One region of the Corynebacterium casei LMG S-19264 genome, then DNA from elsewhere that is predicted to be linked to it. Evidence: riboswitches for the same ligand, from Rfam matches in the RefSeq annotation. Region 1 holds a riboswitch; each other region holds the start of a gene.

Region 1 (9,854 bases):
TCGCAGCCTGACGCCAAACCTGCTCGGACTGTGGCTCAACGCCTTCCTTGCCGTCGAAGACAGCAACAGCGCCATCAAGAACACGCAGGGAACGCTCAACCTCAACGGTGAAGTCAACGTGACCCGGGGTGTCGATGATGTTGATCTGGTTACCCTCCCAGAAACAGGTAACAGCAGCGGAGGTAATGGTGATACCGCGCTCTTTCTCCTGCTCCATCCAGTCAGTGGTGGATGCGCCGTCGTGGGTCTCGCCTACCTTGCGGTTGATACCGGTGTAGAAGAGGATACGTTCGGTCGTGGTGGTTTTACCGGCATCGATGTGCGCCATGATGCCGATGTTGCGAACCTTCTTCAGGTCCTTAAGCACTTCTTGTGCCACGGTTAATACCCCAACTCGTTTGTTGTCACGTTCGCCCAAGAGAGTTCATCTCTTAAACAAACGCAGTTACGTACATTAGTTCTCGATCAATCTTGCCACTATTTGCGCTCATTAGCAGCCCAGAGAGCGAATTCTTAGATGAAATTTATCTTAAGAATTGCTACACGAACTTTTATTGTGATTCAGAGTGCTCATTAGTGACCAGTTTGCTCTATATGCATCGAAAACGATGACCCGAGCAAATCACATTTTTAAGTTATCCGGCCCAAGGCGCTTAAAAGGCCTGGGTCGCTGTAACGGCTAGCACGCTAGCGAAACAGAACGAACTTAACCGGTGTGTTGCTCGGGTCATGGTCAGCCACAAACTACCAGCGGTAGTGAGCGAAGGCGCGGTTAGCCTCAGCCATCTTGTGGGTGTCTTCGCGACGCTTCACGGAAGCGCCCAGACCGTTGGATGCATCCAAGATCTCATTTGCCAGACGCTCGATCATGGAGTTCTCACGACGCTGACGGGTGAAGGTGACCATCCAACGCAGTGCAAGGGTGTTTGCACGGCCTGGACGAACCTCGATTGGAACCTGGTAGGTTGCGCCACCAACACGGCGGGAACGAACCTCAAGGTCAGGGCGGATGTTGCCAAGAGCCTTTTCCAGGGTGCCTACTGGATCGGTGCCGGTCTTTTCACGGCAGATCTCCAGAGCGCCGTAAACGATACGCTCTGCGGTGGACTTCTTACCGTCGAGAAGGACCTTGTTTACCAGCTGAGTAACCTGCTCAGAGTTGTAAACTGGATCTTTGACTACGGGACGCTTTGGAGCAGCATTCTTACGCATTTTTAATTACTGTCCCTTCTTAGCACCGTAACGGGAACGGGCCTGCTTGCGGTCCTTAACACCCTGGGTATCCAAGGAGCCACGGACGATCTTGTAACGAACACCAGGAAGGTCCTTCACACGACCACCGCGAACGAGCACCATGGAGTGCTCCTGCAGGTTGTGGCCCTCGCCTGGGATGTATGCGGAAACCTCAATACCGGTGGTCAGGCGCACACGTGCAACCTTACGCAGAGCGGAGTTAGGCTTCTTAGGAGTGGTGGTGTAAACGCGGGTGCATACGCCACGACGCTGAGGGGAACCCTTCAGCGCAGCAGTAGCGACCTTGGTGCGCTTATCATGGCGGCCCTTGCGGACCAGCTGCTGAATAGTTGGCATTATCAGTCTTTCTTAAGTGGTAGAAATTTCTTGCCTCGTCAACGTATCTCACCAGATTCATGCGCCGCGGTGCGAAATAGATGCCTAAACACGCAAAAATAAGGACTCTTTTCCGGGGTCCTACCGCGTGTCCAGATACCTATTCCCCACCGAGTCACAACTGACTGGTGTGTGTTGCTGAGAAAAGGTTCAGACTCTTCGTCACAAAATGCAACGAACTTCCGCTAACACTACCAAAGCCTCACCGGTTTTAACAAAACGCGGTTGTGCTCTAATTGTTCCTCTGATCTGCGACTATCCGATCACTGCTTCATTACTGCTCCGCGCGGTACTGCCACTCCCACACCAAGTCTGGTTTCAGGTCGGCTTCAAATAGCCGCGCGAAGTGTTCAGTTTCTTGACGCTCCCAAGTTTCAAACCAGTCTTCATAGCCTTCATCACGGTCCAATGCGCGGGAGCGTCGTGCTTCGCGGGGCCCGGTGACCATCACCGTAATAACTGATCCGCGTCGCGCTGCGGCCGCAATGTTTTCTTCCGTCACGGCGCCAACGCCTTCCACGATAAGGTCATCGCGGCCGTCGAGGCTGTACCACTCAGCGGGAGCATTGGCATGCCAATCCCAGCGCCAATATCCCGGGTTCATCTTGCGCAGCACCTGGCTTTTGACCATGTCGCTGCCCTTTTCCAGTCCATGCCAGCCGGGATAGAACTCATCTAGATGCACGGTTTGCCACAGCATGTGCTCTGAAAGCCGTGCTGCGAACCATGTCTTGCCGGCGCCCGAAGGGCCATCGATAAGTACTGTGACCGGGCGCATGGGCTTGTTGCGCTTTGCTGCAAGGCTTGCGATGTTGTCTTCCAGCAAGTCCTGTGCCTGCTCAAAAGACGTAGTTTCCACTACTTCCTGCTCAGCCTCTTCTTGGCCGACTGGAACGGGCGTAATTTCTCCAATATCACCTTCGTCATTCGGCAGAAATCCGTTGGGCACGCCTTCCGTGTTGTCCGCAAGGTCAATGATGGTTTCAATAATCAGTGTCATGGAATTGGGATTAGCCATTAAGAACTGCGTCGATACTTGTTTATCGTAATCTCGATCTTCAACGCGATTCTGTGCTTTCCTAGCCACACCTTTCAAATGCTTTGCCAAAAGTTTCGGCCCGAACTACGTCCTTCTCATGGTAGGCGCTAAATCGATTTCGGGTACGAACTTTGCTCTTCTTATTCGCAAGTCTCCTTCTGCCTTCCGCTCTAACGCAAAATTACGTCGACTAGTCCGCAAATTCGCGTTCAGCGATTTTGCGTTAGAGCCCGAGGAAGCGCCAGGAATCAGTGGCGACGGAGATGATGACGGGAAGGCTGGCTAGTATCAGGCTGCACAGCATGACTATCCAGTCGGTGCGGGTGAGCTTTGATTCTCGTGCCCAGGTACGTTTGTTTCCGCCGGGAATGGGGCGGCCAAAGCCACGCGCTTCCATCGCGGTGGCAAGCTTGCCGCCGCGGCGCAGGGCAAGAACCAGCAGGCCGAAGGACATGGACAAGGTATGAGCTATTTTTCCGCGGTCCGCTAGTCCGCGTGCGCGTCGCGCCTGCGTCATGGCTTGCCAGTCGTCTTTAAACAGGGTCAGCATGCGCACGCCAGCTACCGCGCCGATGACAAAGCGTGCGGGAAGCCGGAGGATTTGTGCGAGGGCATCGCCGAGTTCCGTTGGGTCGATATCGCGCGCGAGCACAATGACGGGCAAGGCCACCGCCAGCACGCGCAGCATCATGGCCAGGGCAAGCTCGATGGAATTGTCAGTCACCGTAGCCAGGAAGAAGGAGAAATATTCCCTTCCACCTTCTTGCGCATAGAGCAACATCGAAATGCCGGAAATAGGTGAGATGATAAACAGCGGCCAAGACATCTTCAGCAATCGCACAAGCCCGATGCCGCACAGGGGCGCGAAGATAAAAGTAACCAGCAATGAGACGGCAGCGCTCACCCAATCCACAGACAACAGCAGCGGGGTGGTGATAAGCAGTATCAGCGCCAAGCGCGTGAGCGGATTGACCCCACGAATCAGGTTAGGCATGGGCGCTCACCACCAGGTGGGCATCAGCCAGAGCCGAAATAAATAGTTCATCGTGGGTAATGGATGCCACGGTGACACCGGAGTCAGCCAACTCACGAATCATGCGCACGAGCTCCGCGAAGGTCTGCGGGTCCTGGCCAAAAGTCGGCTCATCCAATAGCACCACTTCAGGTGCGGTTACCAGAGCCGTTGCCACGGACAGTCGGCGTTTTTCGCCACCGGACAGAGTAAACGGGTTGGCATTGACCAAAGAGGTTAGCCGGAGTCGCTCCAGCAGCTTGTCGATGCGGTCTTGGTCGACCTTCTCCCCCATGACCTGCGGACCGACCCGCATTTCGTCGATGACGCTTCGCGCGACAAATTGGTGTTCTGGGTTTTGGAAGACGTATCCAATGCGGTGTGCCAGCTGCGCTGAAGTCCACTTGTGCGGGGACTTAGCTAGTCCCTTGCGCACGCTGTCGGAATATCCCAACTCGCCGGAGATAGGGTCAATAAGCCCTGCCATGGTCATCAACCAGGTGGTTTTTCCAGAGCCGTTTGCACCGGTGATAACTGTCGATGCACCTTCGGGAATCGCCAAAGTACGTGCCGGACCAAAGCGCGTGATGAGGTCTTTGGAGCACAGCGCCGAAGAAGCATCGGCAAGCTGTGTGCGTGCCACCGGAAGATCTGTAATCTTACGTGCCTCGATGGCTGGCTGCACGTCGCCGTCATAAACCTTCGCGCCGTGATGCAACACGATGGCGCGATTCAAAACCGGCGCCCAATCTTTGTAGTTGTGTTCAATGACTATCAGCGTGGCGCCGGTTTCTTCCACCACGTGGTTTACCGCCGCGACGACATCGGCAGCGCCTTGCGCATCCAAGTTCGCGGTGGGTTCATCCAGCAAGATGACTTCCGCACCCATGGCAATAACCCCCGCTAGCGCCAGGCGTTGCTTCTGCCCGCCGGATAGCCGCGCAGTGGGATGATCAATGTCGAGGTCAAGGCCCACCATTTCTAAGCTGCGGTGCACGCGGTGCCAGATGTCATCGCGTTCAAGGCCGAGGTTTTCACACCCGAAGGCGACGTCATCTCCCACGCGCGAGGCAATGACCTGCGAGTCAGGGTCTTGTAGGACGAGGCCGACATTAGCAGCATTGATAGTGAGCTCACCCTGCAAAGTGCCTTCATCATCCCCTCCCAGCACACCCGCGAGAGCAGCCATGAGCGTGGACTTTCCGGAGCCTGAATCACCGGCGAGTAAAAGACGTTCGCCGTGTTCAATGCTCAGGTCTAGTTCATTAATTGCGGGCTGATGCCGGCCGGCATGTTGCCAGCTCAGCCCGCGGGCAACAATCTGTGGCATTAACGCTCGCGCTGCTCGCGTCCTACGGCAAAACGGTCCAAGGCACCGGTCTTAGCCAGAGCTTTCACCGCGAAGAAGCTCAGTGCTCCCGCGAGGATTGCGCCCGAGATTACCAGGCAGGTGAGGTAAATGAGGTTGAATTCCAAGGACTTAGCGATGTTCGCGGAGGTAAACAGCTCGAGGACAAACGCTCCGATGGCCGCGCCGATACCGCCCAGCGCTGCGACGGTCAGGCTGAAACGGCGGTAGAGGAAGATAGCGAAGACGATTTCCACGCCCAAACCCTGTGCCAGGCCGGAGTACAAAGTCTCTGGTCCCCACTGGGAGCCGAAGACAGCCGAGACAGTTGCCGCGAGAGTTTCCACGTAGATTGCTGCGCCCGGTTTGCGGATGACCAGCGCACCGATGACACCGCCGGCGAGCCAAATGCCGGTTGCCAATCCACCAAGACCGGGAGTGAGTGCGTCCATGGCCATAAACCAGGCGTAGCCAACTGAGTTCCAAAAGACGAACACTAGGCCGCAGGCTACTGCGAGGATGGAAGCAACGATAATGTCTACGACTCGCCAACTGAGAGTGCGAGCAGGGTTAGCTAAAGTAACCATTTCTTTTATCCTTTCGCCGGCATTATCCGGTTCAAGTTCGACGGTTTCCCAGCGCCTGCGCCAGGGGTCTCAGCCCGCACTTTGCTTGCGAGCACCCGTAAATGAATATGATGCTCCTCAAGAACTACCAGAGTGCTCATACGCATGGCAAATATCTCGCCTTGAACCACCACGTGGGCAAAACAAAACGGCAGCGCCCGCGCTACTGAAAAATCAGTGCGCGGGCGCTGCCCTTATCTCGCAGGGACTACTTCTAAGTCTCCCGGAAAGTGGCCACGGAATTTCTTCCGTGAACAATTCCCTTAGAAGGTGAAGTCCTCATCCAGTGGGACGGAAGCGCCGGTGAACTCACCGAAGCCGTCGTCGCCGTAGATGGAATCGCCGTAAGTCGGAATCGAGTATGCCGCGTTGCGGGCAGCCTCGGTTGGCTTAACGGAGATGTTGCGGTAGCGAGAGATACCGGTACCAGCTGGGATCAGCTTACCGATGATGACGTTCTCCTTGAGGCCGATTAGCTTATCGGAGCGCTTGTTAATAGCGGCATCGGTAAGCACGCGGGTGGTCTCCTGGAAGGACGCCGCAGACAGCCAAGACTCGGTAGCCAAGGAAGCCTTGGTAATACCCATGATCTCTGAACGCAGCTGTGCTGGCTCATTGCCCTCTGCCTGCATCGTGGCGTTGATCTGGCGTGCCTCGGAAAGGTCAACCAGAGTACCTGGCAGCAAGTCGGTGTTACCCGAATCGATGACGGTACCGCGACGCAGCATCTGACGGATGATGATCTCGATGTGCTTATCGTGGATGGCCACACCCTGAGCACGGTAAACAGCCTGAACTTCATCAATGAGGTGCTTTTCCACACCACGGCGACCGAGAACCTCGAGCACGTCGTGTGGGTCAGCCGCACCGCGCATCAGACGAAGACCGGTGGTGACATGGTCACCGTCACGCAAGGAGCGCTCGATCATCGCGTTCGGGTTGGACTCCATTGGGCGACGAACCTGAGCAAGGCCCTGACGCTTCGACAGCTTCTCGTAGACCACGTTGTCCGAACCATCGTCCGGAGTAATGGTCAAGGTCCAGAAGTTACCTTCATCAGACAGCGAGATGGTGCCATCGACAGAAGCGATTGGTGCACGGTTCTTAGGGTTACGTGCCTCAAACAGCTCCTGAACACGAGGCAGACCACCGGTAATGTCGCCACCGACACCACCCTGGTGGAAGGTACGCATTGTCAGCTGGGTACCAGGCTCACCAATGGACTGCGCTGCAACAATACCGACGGCTTCGCCGATATCGACCAGCTGGCCAGAAGCCATGGACTTGCCGTAGCACTTTGCACAAACACCGGCTGGTGTCTGGCAGGTAAGCACGGAGCGAACCTTGACCTCAGTAACGCCTGCGTTAACCAGCTTGTCGGTCAGTTCCTCAGTGAGGTCTGCGCCTGCTTCAGCAACAACGTTGCCTTCAGCATCCTTGACATCGGTTGCAACAACACGGCCCGAAGCTGAGGTCTCCCACAGCTCGTGAACAGCGTAGGTGCCTTCAGCAACTTCCTCGCCGATTGGGACGCGAACGCCCTGACGGGTGCCACAGTCGTCTTCGCGAACGATGACATCCTGCGCAACGTCAACCAGACGACGGGTCAGGTAGCCGGAGTCAGCGGTACGCAGAGCGGTATCCGCCAGACCCTTACGGGAACCGTGGGAGTTGTTGAAGTACTCCAGAACCGACAGACCTTCACGGAAGGAGGTCTTAATCGGACGGGTGATGTAGTCACCCTTAGAGTTCACAACCATGCCCTTCATGCCGGCCAGGGTCCAGATCTGACGCATGTTACCTGCTGCACCAGACTTAACGATCATCGGAATTGGGTTGTCGTCAGGGTACAAAGCCTCAACCGCGTTACCCACGGAGTCGGTTGCATCCTTCCATAGCTCAACCAGACGGTCGTAGCGCTCACGCTCAGTCAGCGCACCCTGATCCCAGTACTTGCGCTCAATGCGCTCTGCTTCCTTCTCATAAGACTCGAGCATCTCGGTCTTGTTTGGAAGAACCAGAACGTCGTGCATGGTGATGGTGACGCAAGAGCGGGTTGCCCAGTAGAAACCGGCATCCTTCATCTTGTCCAGCACCTGCGCCACGGTGATCATTGGGTACTTGATAGCGAGGTCGTTGATGACGTCACCGAGCAGGACGATGTCCTTGGAGCCGCCCTTACGGACCATGACGCCCTCAAGGTATGGGTAGTTCCATGGCAGGAGCTCATTGAACATGATGCGACCCAGGGTGGTCTCAGCCATCCAGGACTCGCCCTTGGTCCAGCCGTCTGGGAACTGAGCTGCCTCAATTGCCTCAGTTGGACGCAGGTGATCAATGCGAACCTTGATTGGAGCCTGCAGGCCAAGGACACCACGGTCATAAGCCATGATGGCTTCTGCGTAGGAGGAGTACACGCCCTGTGCAGGACCGTTCTCATCCGCTGGTGCGTAGCGGCCGTTGCCACCAATTTCATCCTCGCGCTTGTTCATGGTGAGGAAGTACAGACCGGTCACCATGTCCAGGCGTGGCATAGCCAGTGGCTTACCCGACGCTGGGGAGAGAATGTTGTTGGAGGACAGCATCAGAACACGAGCCTCAGCCTGTGCTTCTGCGGACAGTGGCAGGTGAACTGCCATCTGGTCACCGTCGAAGTCGGCGTTGAATGCTTCACAAGCCAGTGGGTGCAGCTGAATAGCCTTACCCTCAACCAGCTTTGGCTCGAACGCCTGGATGCCCAGACGGTGCAGGGTTGGTGCACGGTTCAAAAGAACTGGGTGCTCAGAAATTGCTTCTTCCAGAACGTCCCATACCTCTGGACGCTGACGCTCAACCATGCGCTTAGCGGACTTGATGTTCTGCGCGTAGTCATTTTCAACCAGTCGCTTCATCACGAATGGCTTGAACAGTTCCAGAGCCATCAGCTTAGGAAGACCACACTCGTGCAGCTTCAGCTGAGGACCAACAATAATTACGGAACGACCAGAGTAGTCAACACGCTTACCCAGCAGGTTCTGACGGAAACGACCCTGCTTACCCTTGAGCAGGTCGCTCAAGGACTTCAGTGGACGGTTGCCAGGACCGGAGACTGGGCGGCCACGACGGCCGTTGTCAAACAGTGCGTCAACAGATTCCTGCAACATACGCTTCTCGTTGTTCACGATGATCTCAGGTGCACCGAGGTCGATCATGCGCTTGAGGCGGTTGTTGCGGTTGATGACACGACGGTAAAGGTCGTTCAAGTCGGAGGTTGCGAAGCGGCCACCGTCAAGCTGAACCATTGGGCGCAGCTCTGGTGGGATCACTGGGATGGAGTCCAAGACCATACCAGCTGGGTCATTGCCCGAACGCTGGAATGCAGCAACAACCTTGAGGCGCTTGAGCGCACGCATCTTCTTCTGGCCCTTGCCATTGTTGATGATGTCGCGCAGCTCTTCTGCCTCTGCGTCGAGGTCGAAGTTGCGGATCAGGGTCTGGATAGCTTCCGCGCCCATGCCGCCGGTGAAGTAATCCTCGTAGCGGTCAACCAGCTCTTCGTAGATGGATTCATCAATGATCATCTGCTTTGGAGCAAGCTTGTTGAAGGTGTTCCAGATTTCATCCAGACGCTGTACCTCACGCTCACCGCGCTCACGAATATGCTGCATTTCCTTATCAGCAGCATTCTGAACCTTGCGGCGGGCATCAGCCTTAGCACCCTCTGCCTCGAGTGCAGCCAGGTCATCTTCCAGCTTGGAAGCACGCTCAGCGATTTCAGCCTGAACGTCATCCTCAACGTCCTTCTTCTCCAAGAGCATTTCGCCCTCGAGAGTAGACAGGTCATTGTGGCGAGCCTCATCATCAACAGAGGTGATGATGTTAGCTGCGAAGTAGATGATGCGCTCCAGGTCCTTCGGAGCAAGATCCAACAGGTAGCCCAAACGGGATGGGACACCCTTGAAGTACCAGATGTGGGTTACTGGCGCAGCGAGCTCAATGTGGCCCATGCGCTCACGACGAACCTTGGACTTCGTGACCTCAACGCCACAACGCTCACAAATAATGCCCTTGTAGCGGACACGCTTGTACTTACCGCACTGGCACTCCCAGTCACGGGTAGGGCCAAAGATACGCTCACAGAAAAGGCCGTCCTTTTCTGGCTTCAAGGTGCGGTAGTTGATGGTCTCAGGCTTCTTAACCTCGCCCTTAGACCAACGGCGA
Region 2 (9,854 bases), 530 kb from region 1:
AGTGCTCACGCGGCGAGCGGCTTGCAGGGCTGTCGACTGAAATTCGAGGATGGCTTCAGCGTTGGTAAGTCCGTCGTGGCCGGTGATGTTAATAGATGCGATGACTTTGTCGTCGCCGTTTCGAATTGGTGCTGTGAGGCTGACGGTGCCCTGGCTACGCTCGGAAGAACTTACGAATATGCCGGTCTTCAGAATTTGCTTGATATCAGTACGTAGAGTCTCAGGAGTTTGGGTTTTAAAGTCCGCGAGTGTCGTGGATGCGGACTCTTCAATGATTCGTTCTTGGTCCTCAGGGGATTTGTGAGCCAAGAGGACTTTTCCACCGCCGAGGGTGAGCGAGAGGAGCTGTCCGATAGGAAATTCGTAGCCCAGTGCGTTGGGGGCTTCAACACGGGAGATGAGGATTCGGTGGTCGCCGGAGGGGACGAAAACTGACGAGGTCAGCGACGTGATCGACGTCCGTACACTCTCTTTCCGTGTTCGGTTATCAATGAAGTAACGCATGCGACAAAGTCTTGCTCCCTCATCCGAAGATGAGGGAGCAGGTCGAAGGCATGCAAGGATTGTTATGATAACGCCCTTATCGCTTAATAGCTAAATAGAAATAATCTCATTAACATTGATTTCCAATCTTTATTGAAGTGTTTTGCTGTAAGCGCCGCATACCTGACGGCTGGGGAAGGCGGTAGATCCTTGCAGGAAATGTGTCCATTATCACCGATATACGATTCTTGATTGTTCGTGCTTGGCGTGTATACGCCTCTTCTCGGCGCGCACACAAGCCCTTGGCTGTGCATGGCTAGGTAGTGTCTATTGCATGAGCGCATTAGAAAAGATTTCACAGTGGCCAGTCGATAGCGTTTCCGGGGCATTAATTAGCCCTGGTGGGGTGGAAACTTTGGGCGAAACTGCCCGCGAATATGACATCAAGTCTGTGACCAAGCCGGTGGTTGCCATGGGCATCATGTTGGCCGTGGAAGAAGGCGCGGTGGAATTAGACCAGCCCGCTGGGCCTGAAGGCTCCACGCTGCGACACCTTCTATCGCATGCCTCCGGCGTGGATTTTGATTCGCGCGAAGCAAAGCGCCCAGTAGAAGACCGCCGCATCTATTCTTCTGCAGGCTACGAATGGGCGGCCGAAATCGTCGCCGATGCCGCCGGTATGGCCTTTGAGGACTACCTTCACGAAGGCTTGCTCAAGCCACTTGGCATGAACTCCACCCGCTTAGAAGGCAGCGCCGGGCACGGGCTTATCTCCAGCGTCGATGACCTGGTGAAGTTTGCTTCCGAGGTTCTCAACCCACAAATTATCCACCCGGATACGCTTGGTGAAATGCGCGCCATTCAGTACCCAGACCTGCGTGGCATCGTGCCGGGCTACGGCATGCACCGCCCCTGCCCGTGGGGCCTAGGGTTTGAAATCCACGGTGAGAAAGACCCGCACTGGATGGGCACAAACATGCCTGCCGATGCCGCCGGCCACTTCGGCATGAGCGGCACCTACCTCTGGGTCGCCGGCGACCACGCCATGGTCGCACTTGCCGACCGCGACTTCGGCGAATGGGCCAAGCCCCTGTGGCAAGAAACCAACCAAGAAATCTGGGCCGAAATCACGGCCTAAAATGCCGAAAGCCCCGGCGATGTGCACTGTGACGTGCAGGGATCGTTCCGGGGCTTGTGCTACTAAGTGCAGTAGATGGTGTGGCGCGGATTAGTTGCCGCGCAGGAAGTTCCAGACGGTGCGGGTGGCGTTCGGGTTCTCGGTGAACCAGGTGTGGCCGGCGCCGTTGACGCGCTGCAGAACGGATTTGCCGCCGCGGTCGCAGCCGTTGAAGGAACGGATATCGGAACGGCCAGAGTTGGAGACAGCGACGCTGTAGAGGTTGCAGTCATTGCGGTCGGCAACATCACGCCAGGTGTCCTCAACGGAGTAGTAGGCGCCGCCGGTGCCGTAGCCGCCGGCGTACTTCATGTGGCTATCGGATGTGCCATGCACGATCAAAGTGTTGACGTTGCCAGCTGAGCAACCGCTGATGACCGGGTTGTAATAAGCGCCCGCGACAGATGCGACTGCGGAGAACACCTCAGGGGCCTGGCAGGCGAGAGACAATGCCATGCCGCCGCCGTTGGACAGACCAGCAGCGTAGATACGAGAGTTGTCCACGTTGTATTGCGAACGCAGGTCGCTGAGGATGCTGCGCACAAAGTCGACGTCTTCACCGCGGGAGGTTTGCGCGTAGCTTGGGCCTTCCCACACCGCGCCGCGGCCTTCAGGGTAGACAATGATGGCTTCATTGCCGGCGGTTTCAGAAAAGCGCATGTAGTTCTTGGTGCGCTCAGCGGTGTGTTCCGCACCACCGAATGCGAACAACACTGGGTAGGTGGCGCCCGCGTTGTAGTTGGATGGCAACTGCAGCAGATACTGGCGGTTGCCCTGACCCAATACACTGGTGGTCTTACGCGTGGTGCCGGCAGCGGAGTTGGAACCGCCGGAGTTCCGATCCGGAACCGCATCCGTAATAGCGGAGGACAGCTGACGGGCAACTTCCGGATTGGAAGAAAGGTAACCGGTAGAAGATTGTGCTGTAGCTAAAGGCGCCGAAAGTGCCACAGCAGCAACGAGGGACGCCACTGCAGTGGCAAGCTTGTTCAAACGCATGATCAGATACAGTAGCGGCTTTACTTTGCCCGGGAAATACTTCGGCGGGAAATGTGACCACTATTACTAAAACGTGGTGGGAGTGAGCATCGGTTAGCTGCGCAGCGGGCAAAACCGGCACAAAGAAAGCCGTGCTCAACCTGAACTTTAGCTTTAATAAGTGGGGGTTAAACCGGTTATTGAGGGTTGCCGGTGGTGTGCAAGTGGGGTGACAATGCGGAAGAGCAGAAAGTAATTCTAAGTGACTGATATTAACGGATGCTGAGCTAATTGCGGTTCAACTTCGCATGTGTCGGGAGCAAAGATTTTCTCGCTGTTGTGTACGAATATGAGCTCGTAGGGGAAGACGAAGCTCGTCTTGCGTCGCACTAACGCCGCGGTGTTCCGAGGTGTCTGTTTCAACGATCCACAGACACAGTAGGAAACCGCATGCGGTGGCGCCCAATTGCCGTAAGGAGATTCGGCACGTGTCAACAGCAACACAGGTGGCAGAAGCTACCAACCATGTGAGAAACAATGCGCAGCATGACATCCATGCTGATAACGCTTTTGCCTTCGCGGCAGATGTCTTGGTCGCGGAGGGGAAGCGCGATCAGGAGATCGCAGAGTCGTACGTAGCGAACTCGCAAGCCGCGCTTGCCGATACCCAACGGGTGCACGTCAGCACCGCGGTGCTGCGTGTCAGTGGCATGCCTAAACGCCTGCGCCCGGCGATTGAACGCGCCATGGTGCAGTGCATTTCGAGCTCATCAGAGTATGTGGTGCCGGGTGATGATCCGTTGACCGCGCAGTGGTGCACGCGCTGGTACCGCGATACGGGATTCGCGGATGATTTGGCATCATTAGCCGCATTCCCTGGCGTTGAACTCCCCGAACCCCGCGCGGAAAAGTGCGTGGGCTGCCGCCAAGTCATCACGGGTACAGCGCACGAATTGCGCGCGCTAGATACCGTGGTTTCAACCTTGGCGGAGGAGTTCGGTTTCAGCGCGCGCGTGGATTCCGTTTAGCCGTTTACCGTAATTGCCGCAGGCAATCTAGGCAAACGGGTCCATGAGGCGTTCTGGGATGTCCGCTACGGAGTCCAGTACACGGGTGGGTCGGAATGGGTAGCGGGAAATAGCGGCGTCGGTCATGATACCGGTGCGGACCAAGATGGTGCGCATACCGGCTTCCAAACCGGCTTTGACGTCGGTGTCCATGCGGTCGCCGATCATGACGGTATTCTCTGAGTGCACGCCGATGTTGTTGAGCGCTGAGCGCATCATGACGGGGTTGGGTTTGCCCACGTAGTAAGGCTCACGGTTGGTCGAAGCGGTAATCAGCGCGGCCACGGAACCGGTGGCAGGCAAGATACCCTGCGGGGCAGGCCCCGTGACATCCGGGTTGGTGGCAATAAAGCGCGCGCCGCCGCGGATGAGGTTGATGGCGGTGGTGATCGCCTCAAATGAATAGGTACGGGTCTCACCCAGGACTACAAACTCGGGATCGTTGTCGGTGAGAATCCAGTCTTCCTCATGCAGGGCAGTGGTCAGGCCTGATTCACCAATGACGTACGCGGTGCGGGTGGTGGACTGCTGGGATAGGAACTTCGCGGTTGCCAGGGCAGAGGTCCATATTTTATCCGCCGGGATGTCTAGTCCTTGGGAACGCAGCCGCGCGGACAAGTCCCGCGGGGTGGCCATGGAGTTGTTCGTCAACACCATGAACCTAATCTCATTGTCTTTCAACACCTGCAGGAATTTATCCGCCCCGGGAATCATCTCACCTTCTTTGATGAGAACGCCGTCCATGTCAGATAGATAGGAAATCATTGTTTTGCCTCCACAAATTTGGCCACATCGTCCACGGTTTCAAGTGCTAGTGCGTTAGATTCTTCAAACTTCACTCCCAGGCGGTCTTCTGCGCGCACTGCAAACTCAATCAGATTCAAGGACGTTAGCCCTAGCTCATCAAGTCGACGCGCAGGTTCGAGATTCTCTAGGTCCTGCCCGGTAATCTCAGAGATGAGCGCCAAATATTCCGGTGCACCGGTTGATTTGGTTTCTGTGTTCTGTGAGGTCTGAAGGTGAGCACGTAGTTGTGCACTGAGGTCATTGGACATGCAACTTAGTCTAGCTTCTACAATGGATGCCCATATGTATAAACGAAACAGGATTGCGGCTGCATACCGTGGGCAGCGCCGGAAAAACCGTGCCGCGCAGCGCCTTTTGCACCAGCGTCTGCATGACCATGAAACATCGCCTGGTCTGCAAAATCTCGACGCTGAGGGGGAAGTCGATAATGAGGGCGTGGACATTGCTTGGTTTGAGGTAGGCAATCCCAATGCTGATGTCACCGTGGTGTTTATTCATGGCTATTGCCTGTCGTCAGAGGCGTGGTGTGACCAGGTTGAGCACTTGCGTAGCAGGAGCGATGTTCGCAGTTTGCTTGTTGATGTCCGGGGGCACGGAATGTCCTCACGCGTTCCAGCGGCAGACTGCACCATTGATGATGCAGCGGATGATGTCCTCGCCGTGATTTTGGAGCGCCTTCCTAAAGACGGCGGTCGCATTGTTGTGGTGGGTCATTCTTTGGGTGGCATGATTGCTCTGAATCTTATTCGCCGCGCACCTCAAGATATCTTCGAGCGCATCTCTGGTGCGCTGTTAATTTCAACGTCCATGCGTCGTTTCGCCGATAAGGGTGTCACGCGCGTGCTGCAGTCTTCAATTGCCGAGGCTTTTTATTCCGCGATTGACCGCGTGCCGCAGAAATTCAACCGCCTGCGCTTTGCTGTCGCCCAAATTGCAGCGCCAACCATTGCCGCTGTGGTTGCAGGTTTCCCCAAGATGGAACGCCTGCAATTCCACACGGCGATGTTGCTGGATACTCCGCTGCCAAGTTTTGTCGGCTACTTCGATGAATTGACTGACCATTCGGAATTTGAAGCCCAAGAACGCCTGCAAAAACTGCAGGGCCAGGTGGTTATCGGTTCCATGGACATCATCACGCCGAAGAGCCAGTCGGAGGCCATCTGCGAAAAGTGGAATAACTGCGAGCTCAAAGTCATCGACGGCTCCGGCCACATGGTGATTTTGGAAGAGCCAGAGCAGATCTCCGAAGCACTGGATGAAATAATTTCTGCGGCCGCAATTTCGAATCACCAAGACTCACCTGCTTAGAAGACTCAACCTTTAAGGTGTTGTTGACAAAACTTCCTTCCCACGCTTGACTGGTTTTCACTACCTCAACGGGTGCCCAAAGCATTGGGCTGAGATGAGCGCTGCAGCTGCGCCGGACCGTTTGAACCTGTCAGGTTAATACCGTCGAAGGAAGCGAGGACATTGGTGAAAACCCGTGCCCAACTTGATCTGCGCTGCTATGTTGTCACCGGCAACGGCTCACAAGATGACATTGTGGCCACTGCCGCACAGGCCGCTGCGGGCGGCGCTGGCGTTATCCAAGTTCGTTCTAAGCCCATTGGAGCCGGTCAGCTGCTCAAGCTTGCAGAGAAGGTTTCTCTCGCCGTCGCTGAAGCGAACCCCGCAACAAAGATTCTTATCGATGACCGCGTGGATATCGCCGCCATCCTCATGCGTCGCGGACTGCCCGTACACGGCGTACACGTCGGCCAAAGCGACATCCTCGTCACAGATGTCCGTGAGCTTTTAGGCCCCGATGCAATTATCGGGCTGACCACCGGAACCGCCGAGCTCATACAACAAGCAAATGAGTACGCGGACATCATCGATTATGTTGGTGCTGGACCTTTCCGGCCCACGCCCACCAAAGACTCCGGTCGCGCACCGATTGGCCTGGAGGGCTATCCGCAGCTGGTTGAGCTGTCGAAACTCCCGATTGTCGCAATCGGAGATGTCCAGCCAGCCGACGTCGCAGCCCTAGCCTCCACCGGCATCGCAGGTGTTGCCATGGTCCGCGCATTCATCGAGGCCCCCTCAGCCACTGAGCTTGCCCAGCAGATCATCGCTGATTTCTCCGCCGGCCTGCAGATGTCGGGGGCGACGTCATGACAGCACATGCCCTAGTCATCGGCGGCGGCATTATCGGCCTGTCCACCTGCTTTGAATTCCAAGACGCCGGATTCGAGGTCACTCTCATCGATCCTGATCCCATCTCCGGCGCCACCCACCATGCCGGCGGCATGCTAGCGCCCACCGCAGAGGTGCAATACCAACAGCAAGCACTGGTTCCACTGATGAAAGAATCCGCACAGCTTTACCCAGACCTCATTCGGCGCGTCACGCAGTACACCGACCTACCCACCGGCTACCGCACCGAAGGCACTTTGCTGATTGGCGCCGACAGGGCAGATGCGCAGCACCTCACCGAGCTCATCGACTACATCAAGGCCGAAGAACTCGACATTGAAGCACTAACCACCAGGCAAGCCCGCCAGTTGGAACCAGCACTGTCACCGCGCATCACGAAAGCCGCGGCCATCGATGGTGACCACCAGCTTGACCCGCGCCTTTTTGCCCGCGCACTTTTTGATGCCGTGCTCGCCAGGGGAGCGCAGCACGTATGCGACACCGTCACCACCGTCACCACCATCGCTGAGTCGGCCACGCACCAGGTCGTGACCTTGAATTCCGGTGCGCAGTTCGAGGTCGATTCCTCCGACGTCATCATCCTTGCCGCCGGATTGGGCGCAGCGAAAATCACCGGATGGTTTGAGGGCGAGCATCCCCTGCAGCTTCGCCCAGTGTATGGCGATGTGCTGCGTGTTCGCGTTCCAGAATCCCTCCAGCCTCTGACCACGCGTGTTATTCGCGGGTTCGTAGAAGACCGACCCATCTACGTCATCCCGCGCGCGGACGGCACAGTCACCATCGGCGCGACCAGCAGGGAAGACCAGCCCCACCCGCGCACCTCCGCCATCCACGATTTACTGCGTGATGCCATCCGCGTGGTACCAGGCCTAGAAGAAACCGAGTTCCTCGAAGCCACCTGCGGCGCACGTCCCGGCACCCCCGATGACCTGCCTTATCTCGGCCAGGTTCGCCGCAGCCTCATCGTTTCCACCGGATACTTCCGCCACGGCATTTTGCTCGCCGCACTCGGCGCCCGCACGGCAGTGCAATTGGCTACTGGCCAGCAGACATCGCCAGCCATCGCACCCTGCGATCCTTTCCGCCATGCCTCATCCACCCTCAACGTTTAGGAGAACACCTTGATTACTTTTCATTTCAACGGCGAGGCCGTTAAAACCCAGCCGCAGAGCATTGAACAGTTCGTGCACGAGCGCATCGGCAGTGATGAAGGCGTTGCCGTTGCTGTCGATGGCGCCGTGGTGCCACGCTCGCAATGGGGCCGCGAGATTGAATCCGGCAACGTCCTGGATGTTCTCACCGCAGTGCAGGGAGGATAGATATGCTGACCATCGCAGATAAAACCTTCACCTCGCACCTGGTTATGGGCACCGGTGGCGCGAGTTCGCAGGCGCTCCTGGAAGAGTCATTGCGTGCCAGTAAAACCGAGCTGACCACCGTGGCGATGCGCCGCCACAGTGCCAACACCGGCGCTGGTGAGTCCATATTTGAGATGCTGCGCCGGCTCGGCATTGACCTGCTTCCAAATACCGCTGGGTGCCGTACTGCCCGCGATGCCGTGCTAACAGCGAAGCTAGCGCGCGAAGCCCTTGGCACCTCCTGGGTGAAAGTTGAAGTCATTGCTGATGAACACACGCTTTTGCCCGATACCACTGAGCTTCTGGAGGCCTGTGAACTACTCATCAACGATGGTTTCACCGTGCTCGCGTACACCTCTGATGATCCGGTAGTGGCCTCTCGTTTGGAAGACGTGGGAGTTTCCGCGGTCATGCCGCTTGGTTCACCCATCGGCACCGGACTTGGGATCTTGAATCCACACAATATTGAACTGATTTGCTCGCGCGCATCCGTGCCGATTCTTCTCGATGCCGGCGTCGGCACCGCCTCCGATGCAGCATTAGCGATGGAACTAGGATGCGACGGAGTATTGCTGGCCTCCGCTATTAACCGCTCCCAAGATCCGGTCGCCATGGCAAGGGCGATGTACCACGCAGTCGAAGCCGGGCGCTTAGCCTTTGCGGCTGGACGGATCCCGAAACGTGAGCACGCGGTGGCATCGTCAAGTTTTGAAGGCCTTGCAAATTGGTCTGAGCAGGTGCTGTAAATGAGTCTTCCTGAGCACGAACTACGCCGGGTTGCCCGCCACTTAGCACTTCCTGGGTTCGGTATCGAAGAACAACAACGCCTTTATAATGCGCATGTCTTAGTCATCGGCGCTGGCGGTCTGGGTTGTCCCGCGATGCAATCTTTGGCATCGGTAGGCATTGGCACCATCACCATCATTGATGATGACACCGTGGACATCACAAACATTCACCGCCAAATCCTCTTCGGCGCCGATGACGTGGGCAAACTCAAAGTAGAAGTCGCCGCGACGCGCCTTGAAGAACTCCAACCCGGCATCACCGTTAATGCGATTCCCAAACGCCTCTCCACCGCCAACGCGGTGGACCTGGTGGGCTCCGTTGACTTGGTGCTGGACGGCTCAGATTCCTTCAGCACCAAATACCTGGTTGCTGATGCCGCTGAAATCACCGGTACGGCGTTGATCTGGGCAACAGTGCTTCGGTTCCACGGCGACCTGGCGCTGTTTCATTCCGGACCTGAACTGCGTGGTGTCGGACTCCGGGATCTATTCCCGCAGCAACCCGATGCGAATTCTGTGCCGGACTGCGCCACCGCAGGCGTTCTCGGCGCGACCACCGCCACCATGGGTGCACTGATGGCCACCCACGTCGTTGGTTATCTCACCGGTCTTGGCACCACCGAACCGGGCGAAATGCTTAGCTATGATGCCTTCCCGCCCACCACACGCACCTTCCGCGTGACCGCAGACCCGAAACGACAGCTAAGCACGGAATTACACGATTCCTATGGCGAAATCTGTGCCGTCACGCCAAAAGCTCAGGACATGCTTAATACTGCCCGTCGTGGCGACTATCTGGCGGTGGATATCCGCGAACCCCACGAGGTACTACTCGCTGACTTGCCAGCAGACATTGTGACCCACAAGTTGCCCCTGTCTTCCATTAGTTCCGATGACGATGTTGCGGCACTACTTTCTTCGCTCCAGGCACTCACACGCGACTCAGATACAGGGCAGCAACAAGCGATGATCTACTGCGCTGCAGGGCAACGAAGCAGCG
Region 3 (9,854 bases), 230 kb from region 1:
CAGTATTCGGCCTAGCAGTATCTGTTGGCCTAGGTGTTTTGCAGATCAACGCTGGTATGAACATTATGTGGGATGTTCCGCTGGTCTCCGGCGTGGAACTAGCCATCATCTTGGTCATTACCATTGCGTCATCGATTTCTGTGGCAACCGGTTTGGACAAGGGCATTAAGATTTTGTCCAACATCAACATCGGTGCTGCAATCGTCTTGATGTTCTTCGTCCTCTTGATGGGGCCAACTCTGACGCTGCTGCGCCACACCGTTGAGTCCTTCGGTAATTACGGCAGCTCCCTTCCGAAGATGATGTTCTGGACTGATTCCTTTGCTGAGAACCCTGGATGGTTAGGCAGCTGGACCGTGTTCTACTGGGCATGGACCATTTGCTGGGCACCATTCGTCGGCATGTTCATTGCGCGTATTTCCCGCGGACGCACCGTGCGTGAATTCATCGGCGGTGTGCTGGCTCTGCCAACCATCTTCGTTCTTATCTGGTTCTCCATCTTTGGCCGCGCTGCGGTTGAGATGGAAAAGTCCGACCCAGGTGTTCTCACCACGCCAGTGGTGGAAGAGGGCAACACTCCGGTGGCGCTGTTCGCGCTTCTTGAGCAGTATCCGCTCTATGGCATTACCGGTTCGCTGGCTGTCTTCGTGATTGCGATCTTCTTCGTTACCTCGATTGACTCCGCGGCACTGGTCATGGACTCCTTTGCCTCCGGCGATGAAAATGTTTCTCCTGTCTACTACCGTATTGGTTGGGCATTCGCCGTTGGTGGCGTCACTGCAGCACTGCTATTCATTAATGAATCAGGCATTGAGGCGATTCAGGAAGTGGTCATTATCGTGGCCCTGCCATTTTTCATTATGATGTTCCTATTGATGTACTCGCTGCTGAAGGCAATGGGTGATGACTACTCGGCCGAGCGTCAAGTTGCCTCCCGCCAGTGGGAGCGCACAGACAGTCCGGAGAGACTTGAAGAGCAAGAAGCCAAACCGGCACCTGGTTATGATGAGGATGGCAACCCCATCGACGTACCAGAATTTGAGTATGACGATGATGGCCGATTCCGCATCCCGGGCCACGTGGTGGTCGATGGTGATGTTTACGTTGGCGGCGACGTGGACAATGATTACACGCCAGAGTCTCCGCTGGATAGTGCTGACACTGATGTCAGCTCGCCTGACAAGCCTGACGCAAATGGTCCCGGGGCAAGGAGCTAGTGCTACAAGCTAGATGGGCTCGATCAAACAGATAAGTGCGCACCCACTTCCTTCGCCAAGGAGAGTGGGTGCGCACTTTCATATCTACTGCGGCTCCACTGCGGCTTTATTAAAGCTCTGCTGTGATGGCTTCTGCCATTGCTGCTTGGCCGCGTGCAGTCGGGTGCATTGGATAAGCACCTGTCTCTGCGCCGGTTAGATCCGTCCAGCGTTGTTCTGGTGGGGTGCAGACCGTGTGTTCCTCTGCATTCTCGGGGATGATGAACGGAATCTGCATCTCTGAGGAGACACCTTTGATGCGTCCGTTGATTTCATTGGTCAGGCCTACCGCCCAGCCGCGGTCATCTTCGGAGATAAATGCCGCGTCTTCGCACTGGCCTTCATCCGTAATCAGTGGCATGTACCCGGTGACCATAATGTGTGCTTCAGGAGAACGCTGCTGCACACTGTTGTAGACGCTAAAGAGCATTTCATTGACCGAATTGGTCATCTCGTCACGGTTGAACCGTGACGCACAATCTGATTCTTCGCCGGCAGCTCGAGCCTCCTGGAAGCACCGTGCGATATCGGGGAAACCAATGTCATTGCCGCCGATGGAAATGGTGACAAGGTCAGTGTCCTTAGTTAATGACTCCAGCTGTGCTTCGATCGGGCCCTCGGAACCGGCGCGAGTGCTAAAAATATCCGCGGTTACCGCACTGGAGCAGGTAGCATCTACGAAGTTCTTTACCCCCTCATGCTGCGCTACCAACGATGGATAGTTATCCGCTGAACGGAAGCACTCTGCTGGGCCTGTTGTCTCTGCTGTCCGCGAACCCATGGCAGAATAAGAATCTCCGAGTGCTACGTACTCCTGATACGTTGCTGAATCAGCAGGAGTCTCAGAAGCGGTAGGGGACTGCGAACTTTCCTGGGACTCAGTACTGCATGAAACAAGCGTCCCCGCCGCCAACACTGTGATGGCAGCGGGGACGCTTAGAAACTTCTTCATGTTTGCCCAGCGTAGCGGATTAGACCAGCTTGTGGGTCAGGTTTGCTGGACGAGTGTAGGTGTTGACCACAGGGGACCACTGGATTGCATCATCCACAATCTTCTCTAGGGTTTCACGGTCAGCGTCACCGTCAACGTCCACATTGACCTGAACATCGGAGACACCTGGACGCTTCTCATCATTCAAGTCGCCAACGCCCCACACGGGGGAAACATCGATATTGGACTCAATGTCGATATCAATCTTGGTCAGGGTAACGCCACGGTGGGTAGCAATAGCCTGGATGCCTACGGAGATGCAGGCTGCGAGGCCCGCTTGTGCAATCTCAGTTGGGTTTGGCGCGGAGTCATCACCAAGCAGCGCCGGTGGCTCAGAAACCAGGACTGGCTTCAGATCACGAACTTGAGTGTAATTACGGAAGTGGCCATCAGCCTCGGTGTGAGTCTTGATGACCTTCTTGCCGCCCTCTGGATTGTCAATGTTCTTTTGACGCAGGGACGCAAGCTTGTCCTTGTCGATTGCCTCTAGTGGTTCACCGGCGGTGTGATTTGGGGTCAAATCAGACATTTAAATTCTCCTTCGTTGTTGGAACGATTCCCATGCTAGTCCTAGTTGTCGACTTATGTTAGACAGCTTGGTTCATTCTATTCACACCAAGAGCTATGCCCGCAGCGCTCGTCGCAGCTTTGTCCGCTTCTTGGATAAACCACGAGTCAGTGCCAGGTAGCGGTGGGGAAATGGTGGTATCTGGATACTGCGCGTGCGCTGGGATTCCCACCATGTGCAGGCGCGAATCTTGCTCGCCGTCTTCGCGCAGAACCCGGCGGGTCTGCGGATCCTGGGCAACGGATGCCGTTGGAATCTCCGTGCCGTCTTCCCAAATATCCGTGAATGGAACAACACGTTGTTGGTCCACGAGATTCTTTGTGAAGGCATCGGCAGGCGTCTTGCGAATATCTGGCTTGTGCACCCAAGCATCTAACAAGGTGGTGCCGCGGTAGCGCACACCGCCCGACGACGGCGAGCTCATGGTCCACTCACCAGTACGGCGATCCATGTCCAGCAGCGGATAGCCGCCAATGAACTTCACAATTCCCGCATCCACCAGCGCCATCAGCTGACGGGTGCGGAAGATTGGTGGGCCTGAGCACGCCAGCTGCGCCAACGCGATGGCTTTATCAAACATGTGGTGACGCGACTCCACGGTGTAGCTGCCTTCCGCGCCAAGCACTTGGGATGGCTTGCGGGAAAAGCCCAGCGACCACAAAGCAGCACGAACCGGGCTATCCGGCCCTTGCTCTGCATCCTTGAGGTCTTCTTCCAATCGCTGCATCAGATACGCTGTGAGCTCATCCGAGTTATCGAAGTTGGCTGGCAGCAAATGCATCCAGCGCAACAATGAAAAACGCTTGGTGGTGTACTGCGTGATGACATCATCGAGGGCGGTGATGCCGTTGAAGACAACGCTGGCATCGACCTCTGCGTCATCGATTGCCTGCACGATGGTGTCTAGGTCAGCCTTGAGCGCCTCCGGCTCCACGCGTGCCAACGTCTTCAAATATGCGTGGTAAGCATCGCGTGCAACGGCCGGCCACACTTCCACGTCATAGTCGATGGAACGGCGACCGCTTCGCGATGACAACTCTGCCACGACCTTCTTCAACCGTGGAATCTCCGCTGGCGCCGGCAAGCCGCGATCATCCGACTGCGGCATGAGCGGGTATCCACGGCGCGAGCTCGCGTAATACGTTGGCTCCTTGCCTGTTGGAATATAGCGAACCCCACCGCGGGCACTTGGATCATCCACGAACTTTCCGCCACGCTCTTGCGTGGTCAGAATCAAAATATCAAAAAAGCCCATGCCCAAACCGCGGGAGAGCACCTGCTCATTGTCCTTGATGGAAGCAACATCTTGCTCAATTGGGTTATTGGCGCGAATCCACTTCAGATCAGGGTGCTCATCAAGTGTTTGCTTGATCCATTTTTCCTGCTCTGAATATCCCTGGTTCTGCCAGCCGGTGACCGCGATGGTGACATCTGCGTCGATGCTTTCTCCGTTACTTAAGGAAATGGTGTCAAAACCACCCTTGTCCTCAATACCGGTGGCACGCGCCTTATGGGTCTTTACCGTGACCCACTCCGGAATATCCGCGAGCACCGACTCATAAAACCACACCAGGTAATAGCCATACAGTGCGCGCAAAGGATAAGAAGCAGGCTTAACCTGCTCCAGTTCTTCCTTGCTAAACCGCTTTGCTAATTCATCACCCAACGGGTGCTTTTCAACGTAGGCACGCTTTTCTGCGGAAACCTCATCCTCATAACCCAAGTGCAGACGCACCCACTCGTAAATGGTGGGGCCTTCCACCACCGGCGCATCCACTGTCGCGCCGGGCTCAGAAAACAGCGTCATGCCGTGCGCAAAAGTGTTCATGCACAGCGCCTTGGTTTGCGTAATGTCCCAAACTCGGCCGCCGCCGTGCTGCGCATCATCAATGAGATGCAAAGTCAGATCCTGCGGGGTAGTGGTCTCCGCATTGAGATGCGCAACAAGACGCTCCAGCGTGGAAACCCCACGCGGACCCAGACCGATAATCGCTATGGAAGGCGAAGTATTTGGCATAGTGTGAATCATCCCTCAGTTAACTAGACCCTAAAGTCCTTCTATTCTTTAGACGACTGTACCAACCTGTCTATTTAAATTAGTAAGAGCGGTTCACCGTGATGTCTGGCTCTGAATCCAATTCCCTTAACGGTAGGCGGTGCTTACTGTGTGAATAGTCAGCCGTTGGACACCTTTAGATTCACGATTGCTGAGAATAAAAAGGTTTCATAAAGGTCGATTTGAATTTAACTATTTGGTTCGAAGCTTCTGTTAGTGGCTGCATTTTATGGCTCTAGGTGTCATCGCGGCCAGATTGTATTTGGCCGAGAAGGAAATACCAGTAGGGGAGTTATTGCCGCGAACGTGGTTGGGTGGTAAAATGGGAATGTCCATGCGGGTGCTTCTACGAGGAGCTGAGATCGGGCTAGTGATGTCCGAGACCGTTGAACCTGATCCGGTTAATACCGGCGTAGGAAATTAGGAGACTTCATTGTCTGATCCAAAAAATAGTGGCACCAGTCTGTCTAAAACGCCCAATGACGCGTACAGTCTACGAAACTCTGAACAACATTCTTCCCACCACATTGGCTGGTTGAATGACTTGGAACATGGAATTCGAGTTCCGGTAACTGAAATCCATCAGAGCGATTCACCTGATGGAACCCCGAATGAGCCTTTGCAGGTGTATAGAACGATGGGCCCTGGCAGTGTGCCTGAAGTGGGCCTAGAACCACGGCGGGCAGAGTGGATTGCAGCACGCGAAGATACGGAAACTTATCAATCCCGCGGTGTGCGCCTGGAAGATGATGGGCTTGGTGCGGTGCGGCGTGGGGCGTCCTCGCAGCAATGGAAGGGACGCATGCCAGTTCCAATTCGAGCACGTTCTGGGAGCACGGTGACGCAGATGCACTATGCGCGACGTGGAATCATCACGCCAGAAATGCGATACGTTGCATTGCGAGAGAACTGCGATGTGGAAATGGTGCGCAGTGAAATTGCAGCGGGAACGGCAATCATTCCCGCTAACGTCAATCATCCGGAGTCGGAACCGATGATCATCGGTAAGAGCTTCCTTGTGAAAGTCAACGCCAACATTGGAAACTCCGCGGTGACAAGCTCGATCGACGAAGAAGTATCGAAGCTCGAATGGGCAGCGAAGTGGGGCGCCGATACGTTGATGGATCTTTCAACCGGAAATGATATTCACACCACTCGCGAGTGGATTATGCGTAACTCGCCCATCCCCATCGGTACAGTTCCCATCTATCAAGCGCTGGAGAAGGTCAATGGCGATGCAAATGCTCTAACGTGGGAAATCTACCGGGATACCGTCATTGAACAGTGCGAACAAGGTGTTGATTACATGACGGTTCATGCCGGCGTGCTACTGCGTTACGTGCCGTTGACGGCGGACCGAGTTACCGGGATTGTCTCACGCGGTGGATCGATCATGGCCGGATGGTGTTTGGCTCATCATCAGGAGAATTTCCTCTACACCCACTTTGATGAGCTGTGTGAGATTTTCGCCGCCTACGATGTCGCTTTTTCCCTTGGGGACGGGCTCCGCCCCGGTTCAATCGCGGATGCTAATGATGCAGCTCAATTCGCTGAGCTTGATACCTTGGCTGAGTTGACTGAACGGGCATGGAAATATGATGTTCAGGTCATGGTTGAAGGCCCTGGTCATATTCCATTCCACAAAGTTCGTGAGAATGTTGAACGCCAGCAGGAGCTGTGCAAGGGCGCACCGTTTTACACGCTGGGGCCATTGGTTACTGATATTGCGCCAGGCTATGACCACATCACATCCGCAATTGGCGCTACGGAGATTGCCCGATATGGCACGGCGATGCTGTGCTACGTCACGCCAAAAGAGCATCTTGGCCTGCCAAACCGGGATGATGTTAAGACCGGCGTCATCACGTACAAGATTGCTGCACACGCAGCAGACGTGGCTAAGAATCATCCCGGTGCAACTGCGCGTGATGATGCTCTATCTAAGGCGAGATTTGAGTTCCGCTGGAATGACCAATTTTCGCTCGGACTGGACCCGGTCACCGCGCAGGAATTTCACGATGAAACCCTGCCGGCTGAGCCTGCCAAGACCGCACATTTCTGTTCCATGTGTGGTCCCAAGTTCTGCTCGATGAGAATCTCGCAGGACATCCGCGATACCTACGGAAGCGCTGAAGCTCAATCCGCTATCGCCGGCATGCAACAAAAGAGCCAAGAGTTCCTGGCCTCGGGCGGACAGGTGTATTTGCCAGATCCGCTTGTTAAGAATGCCGGCGAGGCGAATGGGTAATTGAATCATGCCGAGCTTTTCCGCAGATCTACGCGCTGAAGCACTCTTCAAGATCGGAAGTCACGATCGATGCCGCTGAGGGGCCGGTGTGAACCCAGAGCGTGAAGTTTTCGCTGATGCAAAGCTGGCCGTTCTCTACTGCAGGAAGGGTATTCCACAAAGGGTTGCTTTCTGCTGCCTCCAAGGGCGCGGGACTGTCGACGAATGCGATAATGCGGTCGGCATCGAGAAGTCCGATATTTTCCGGAGGGATAAAGGACCACTCGCCGTTTTCGGACGGCACTGCTGATTCCACTAACTCGATGTTTTTGTAGACGCTGTGGAACTCCAGCTCCTACAAAGCTATCGGGCAGATATTGGCGAACTTGGTCATCACGGATACGAAGCAGCATGGTGCGCTGACCTGGTTCGTCGATGTTTGCGTCCAATTGCTCAATAGATTCGTCGGTCTCTTTGATTACTTCAGCGGCTTTATCTTCGCGTCCAGTAATCTCAGCCAACGCAGTCAGCTGGTCGCGCCAGCTGTTGGAGCCTTCCGCGTCCCGTGATGCAATTGCAGCGACCGGAGCAATGGGCTCGAACTTTTCCAGGTTCTCTTCGACGGCTTCATCTCCGATGATTAGGTCTGGATTTAGATTTGCGATGGCCTCGAAATAGGGTTCATCGTCGTTTCCTACAACCTCCATGTTTTCAGGTGCATCCTCTCGGAGGTAATCCTGAATTCCGCCAGCATCACCCCAGTAGGTTGAACCAACTGATGCTAGGTCGATTGCCAAAGCAAAGTCGAGGAAGTTCGCTTGAACGATCACAATTCGCTGTGGATTGCTTGGAATTTCAGCCTCCCCGAAGGCTGACTGAATTATCTGTGTTTCATTGGCACTCGCGGAGTTTGAACCGTCCACGGAACATCCCACCAGTACCGTCGCTGTTGTGAGTGCGCCAAGTGTTGTTGCAATTAGCCTTTTCATAAAGCCCTCCCGATTCGATCATGTGATCGTTTATTTTTATGAATTTAGACAAAGCCAAACTATGTGGATGATTTCCTTTCGTGAGCAAATTTTTTAATGTGAATCACGAATGGCGCGATGTGTTCCGAGAAACCTACTGGGCGGGTAGCTGCGTAGATATAGCTCCGCTGTTTCAGCTCAGCTAGGTGTCCTGTATAAGGTGGTTGTTTGTGTTAACTGTTGCCATCATCATTCTTGCGTCCGTCCTCATCGGTGCGTTCTTCCAGCGCATTACCGGCATGGGTGTCGGCCTGTTGGGCGGGCCCGTCATGTCCATCTTCTTGGGGCCGGTGCAGGGCGTCACGATGGTCAATGGACTTTCCATTATTAATGCGGTGAATAATGCGTGGGCAGTACGGAAGCGAACAGATTGGAAGCGGTTCCGCATCATTTCGGCGGCCCTGATTTTAGGTTCGCTTCCTGCGGTTGCCGTGATTCATTTCCTGGATGGGCCAATTCTGCTTATTGCCATCGGCGTGTTTGTACTGCTGGGCTTGGGTATTTCATTGTTCCCGGCAGAGAAGTTCAAGATTCCCGCGGAAGCGAAAGGCCCGCTTTTCGCTTTCGGTATGGCCGGGGGATTTATGTCCACCATCGCGGGAATCGCGGGGCCGTCATTGACGATTTATGCGCGGCTGACCAATTGGGATTACCGCGATTTCGTGGCGACACTACACCCAGTCCTCGTTGTCGCGAACACCGTGTCTTTCGTGCTCAAGCTGGTTTTGCTTGGCGGTGTTGATTTCGGCGGTGTGCCATTGTGGCTGTGGATTGTTGCCATTGCAATGCTTTTCGTTGGTGCTTGGCTCGGCGACAAGATCAATGACAGGGTTTCCACCCCGACTGCGCGTCAATTGGCCACTTTCCTCGCCGCAGCCGGCGCAATCGCCGTCTTGGTCCGCGGAATTACACAGCTAGTATAGGTTCCAAAGTCTTGCGTGAGCGCCAGATTCCATCGAATCCAAGAATGGCTAGCGCAAACCCGAGAAGCGAATACACCAGGGCGTCACTCATATCGAGGGACTCGCCAAGCAGTAGTGCAGCCGCGAATAGCAGGATTGGTTCGCCGTAACTCAGTAGCCCGAAGATGGGCATGCTCAACAACACTGATGCGGCAAGGTAGAGAGCCATGGCGACTGCACCGGCGAGGCCAGCGCAAATCACCATGATCATCATGTCGGTATCCAAGGCGTCTGGAATGGCGAATAACAACGCTATGGCAATTGGGCTGAGATCGATGGTCTCAGCGCCGTAGCAAAAGGAGCTATTAAAACCGGAGTAACTGCGCAATGCGAAATAGAGTGCGTAGCCGACCGCGATAGCGAAAGTTACCCAGGAAATCTGCGCGCTGAAAATAAATTTTGTGGTCACTGCAATAATCGCGATACCAACAGCTATCCATTGTAGACGGCTGATAATGCTGGAAAAGAAGAATCTTCCCACCACTAGGAAGATGGGCAAAAGCAAGTAACCCAGCGAAGCATCTAGGGCATGGCCTTTGTGTGACCAAGCGAATAGCCACAGCTGCAGCGCAATCAGTGCGACCAGAAGAACAAAGTAGAAGACGTTAAGCGGACCTTTCTGCAGGACATCCCAGAAAGCTTTGAAGGCCCGCCGGCGAGCGGGAAAACTTAGCAAGAGTCCGTAGCAGGCTGCAGTGAGCAGCACCCGCCACGCAACGAGCGTCGAAGCTTGCGCTTCAATGGCTCCGGAGACAAAGAAGATTGC

What was found. A riboswitch is a leader RNA that binds a small molecule or an ion and turns the genes downstream of it on or off. The one in region 1 is predicted to bind thiamine pyrophosphate.
Region 2: it holds a riboswitch for thiamine pyrophosphate, as region 1 does, so the genes downstream of both, CCASEI_RS05025 (thiamine phosphate synthase) here and CCASEI_RS02695 (ECF transporter S component) in region 1, are expected to answer to the same signal.
Region 3: it holds a riboswitch for thiamine pyrophosphate, as region 1 does, so the genes downstream of both, thiC (phosphomethylpyrimidine synthase ThiC) here and CCASEI_RS02695 (ECF transporter S component) in region 1, are expected to answer to the same signal.

What each region holds. Positions count from the first base shown of each region.
Region 1 covers NZ_CP004350.1:543,577-553,430, reverse strand. Annotated here, with positions in the region: gene fusA (elongation factor G) at 1-379, opposite strand, end outside; gene rpsG (30S ribosomal protein S7) at 745-1,212, opposite strand; gene rpsL (30S ribosomal protein S12) at 1,219-1,590, opposite strand; gene CCASEI_RS02710 (nucleoside/nucleotide kinase family protein) at 1,904-2,629, opposite strand; gene CCASEI_RS02705 (energy-coupling factor transporter transmembrane component T family protein) at 2,892-3,662, opposite strand; gene CCASEI_RS02700 (ABC transporter ATP-binding protein) at 3,655-5,010, opposite strand; gene CCASEI_RS02695 (ECF transporter S component) at 5,010-5,615, opposite strand; TPP riboswitch at 5,606-5,724, opposite strand; gene CCASEI_RS02690 (DNA-directed RNA polymerase subunit beta') at 5,918-9,854, opposite strand, start outside.
Region 2 covers NZ_CP004350.1:1,077,245-1,087,098, forward strand. Annotated here, with positions in the region: gene CCASEI_RS04990 (IclR family transcriptional regulator domain-containing protein) at 1-504, opposite strand, end outside; gene CCASEI_RS04995 (serine hydrolase domain-containing protein) at 818-1,621, shown strand; gene CCASEI_RS05000 (alpha/beta hydrolase family esterase) at 1,712-2,659, opposite strand; gene CCASEI_RS05005 (hypothetical protein) at 3,127-3,666, shown strand; gene CCASEI_RS05010 (HAD-IIA family hydrolase) at 3,694-4,470, opposite strand; gene CCASEI_RS05015 (acyl carrier protein) at 4,467-4,760, opposite strand; gene CCASEI_RS05020 (alpha/beta fold hydrolase) at 4,795-5,820, shown strand; TPP riboswitch at 5,879-5,991, shown strand; gene CCASEI_RS05025 (thiamine phosphate synthase) at 5,986-6,669, shown strand; gene thiO (glycine oxidase ThiO) at 6,666-7,820, shown strand; gene thiS (sulfur carrier protein ThiS) at 7,830-8,027, shown strand; gene CCASEI_RS05040 (thiazole synthase) at 8,030-8,812, shown strand; gene CCASEI_RS05045 (ThiF family adenylyltransferase) at 8,813-9,854, shown strand, end outside.
Region 3 covers NZ_CP004350.1:772,801-782,654, forward strand. Annotated here, with positions in the region: gene CCASEI_RS03760 (BCCT family transporter) at 1-1,217, shown strand, start outside; gene CCASEI_RS03765 (SGNH/GDSL hydrolase family protein) at 1,327-2,208, opposite strand; gene CCASEI_RS03770 (OsmC family protein) at 2,228-2,776, opposite strand; gene CCASEI_RS03775 (FAD/NAD(P)-binding protein) at 2,835-4,832, opposite strand; TPP riboswitch at 5,198-5,307, shown strand; gene thiC (phosphomethylpyrimidine synthase ThiC) at 5,335-7,119, shown strand; gene CCASEI_RS03790 (ABC transporter substrate-binding protein) at 7,167-8,087, opposite strand; gene CCASEI_RS03795 (sulfite exporter TauE/SafE family protein) at 8,291-9,049, shown strand; gene CCASEI_RS03800 (EamA family transporter) at 9,033-9,854, opposite strand, start outside.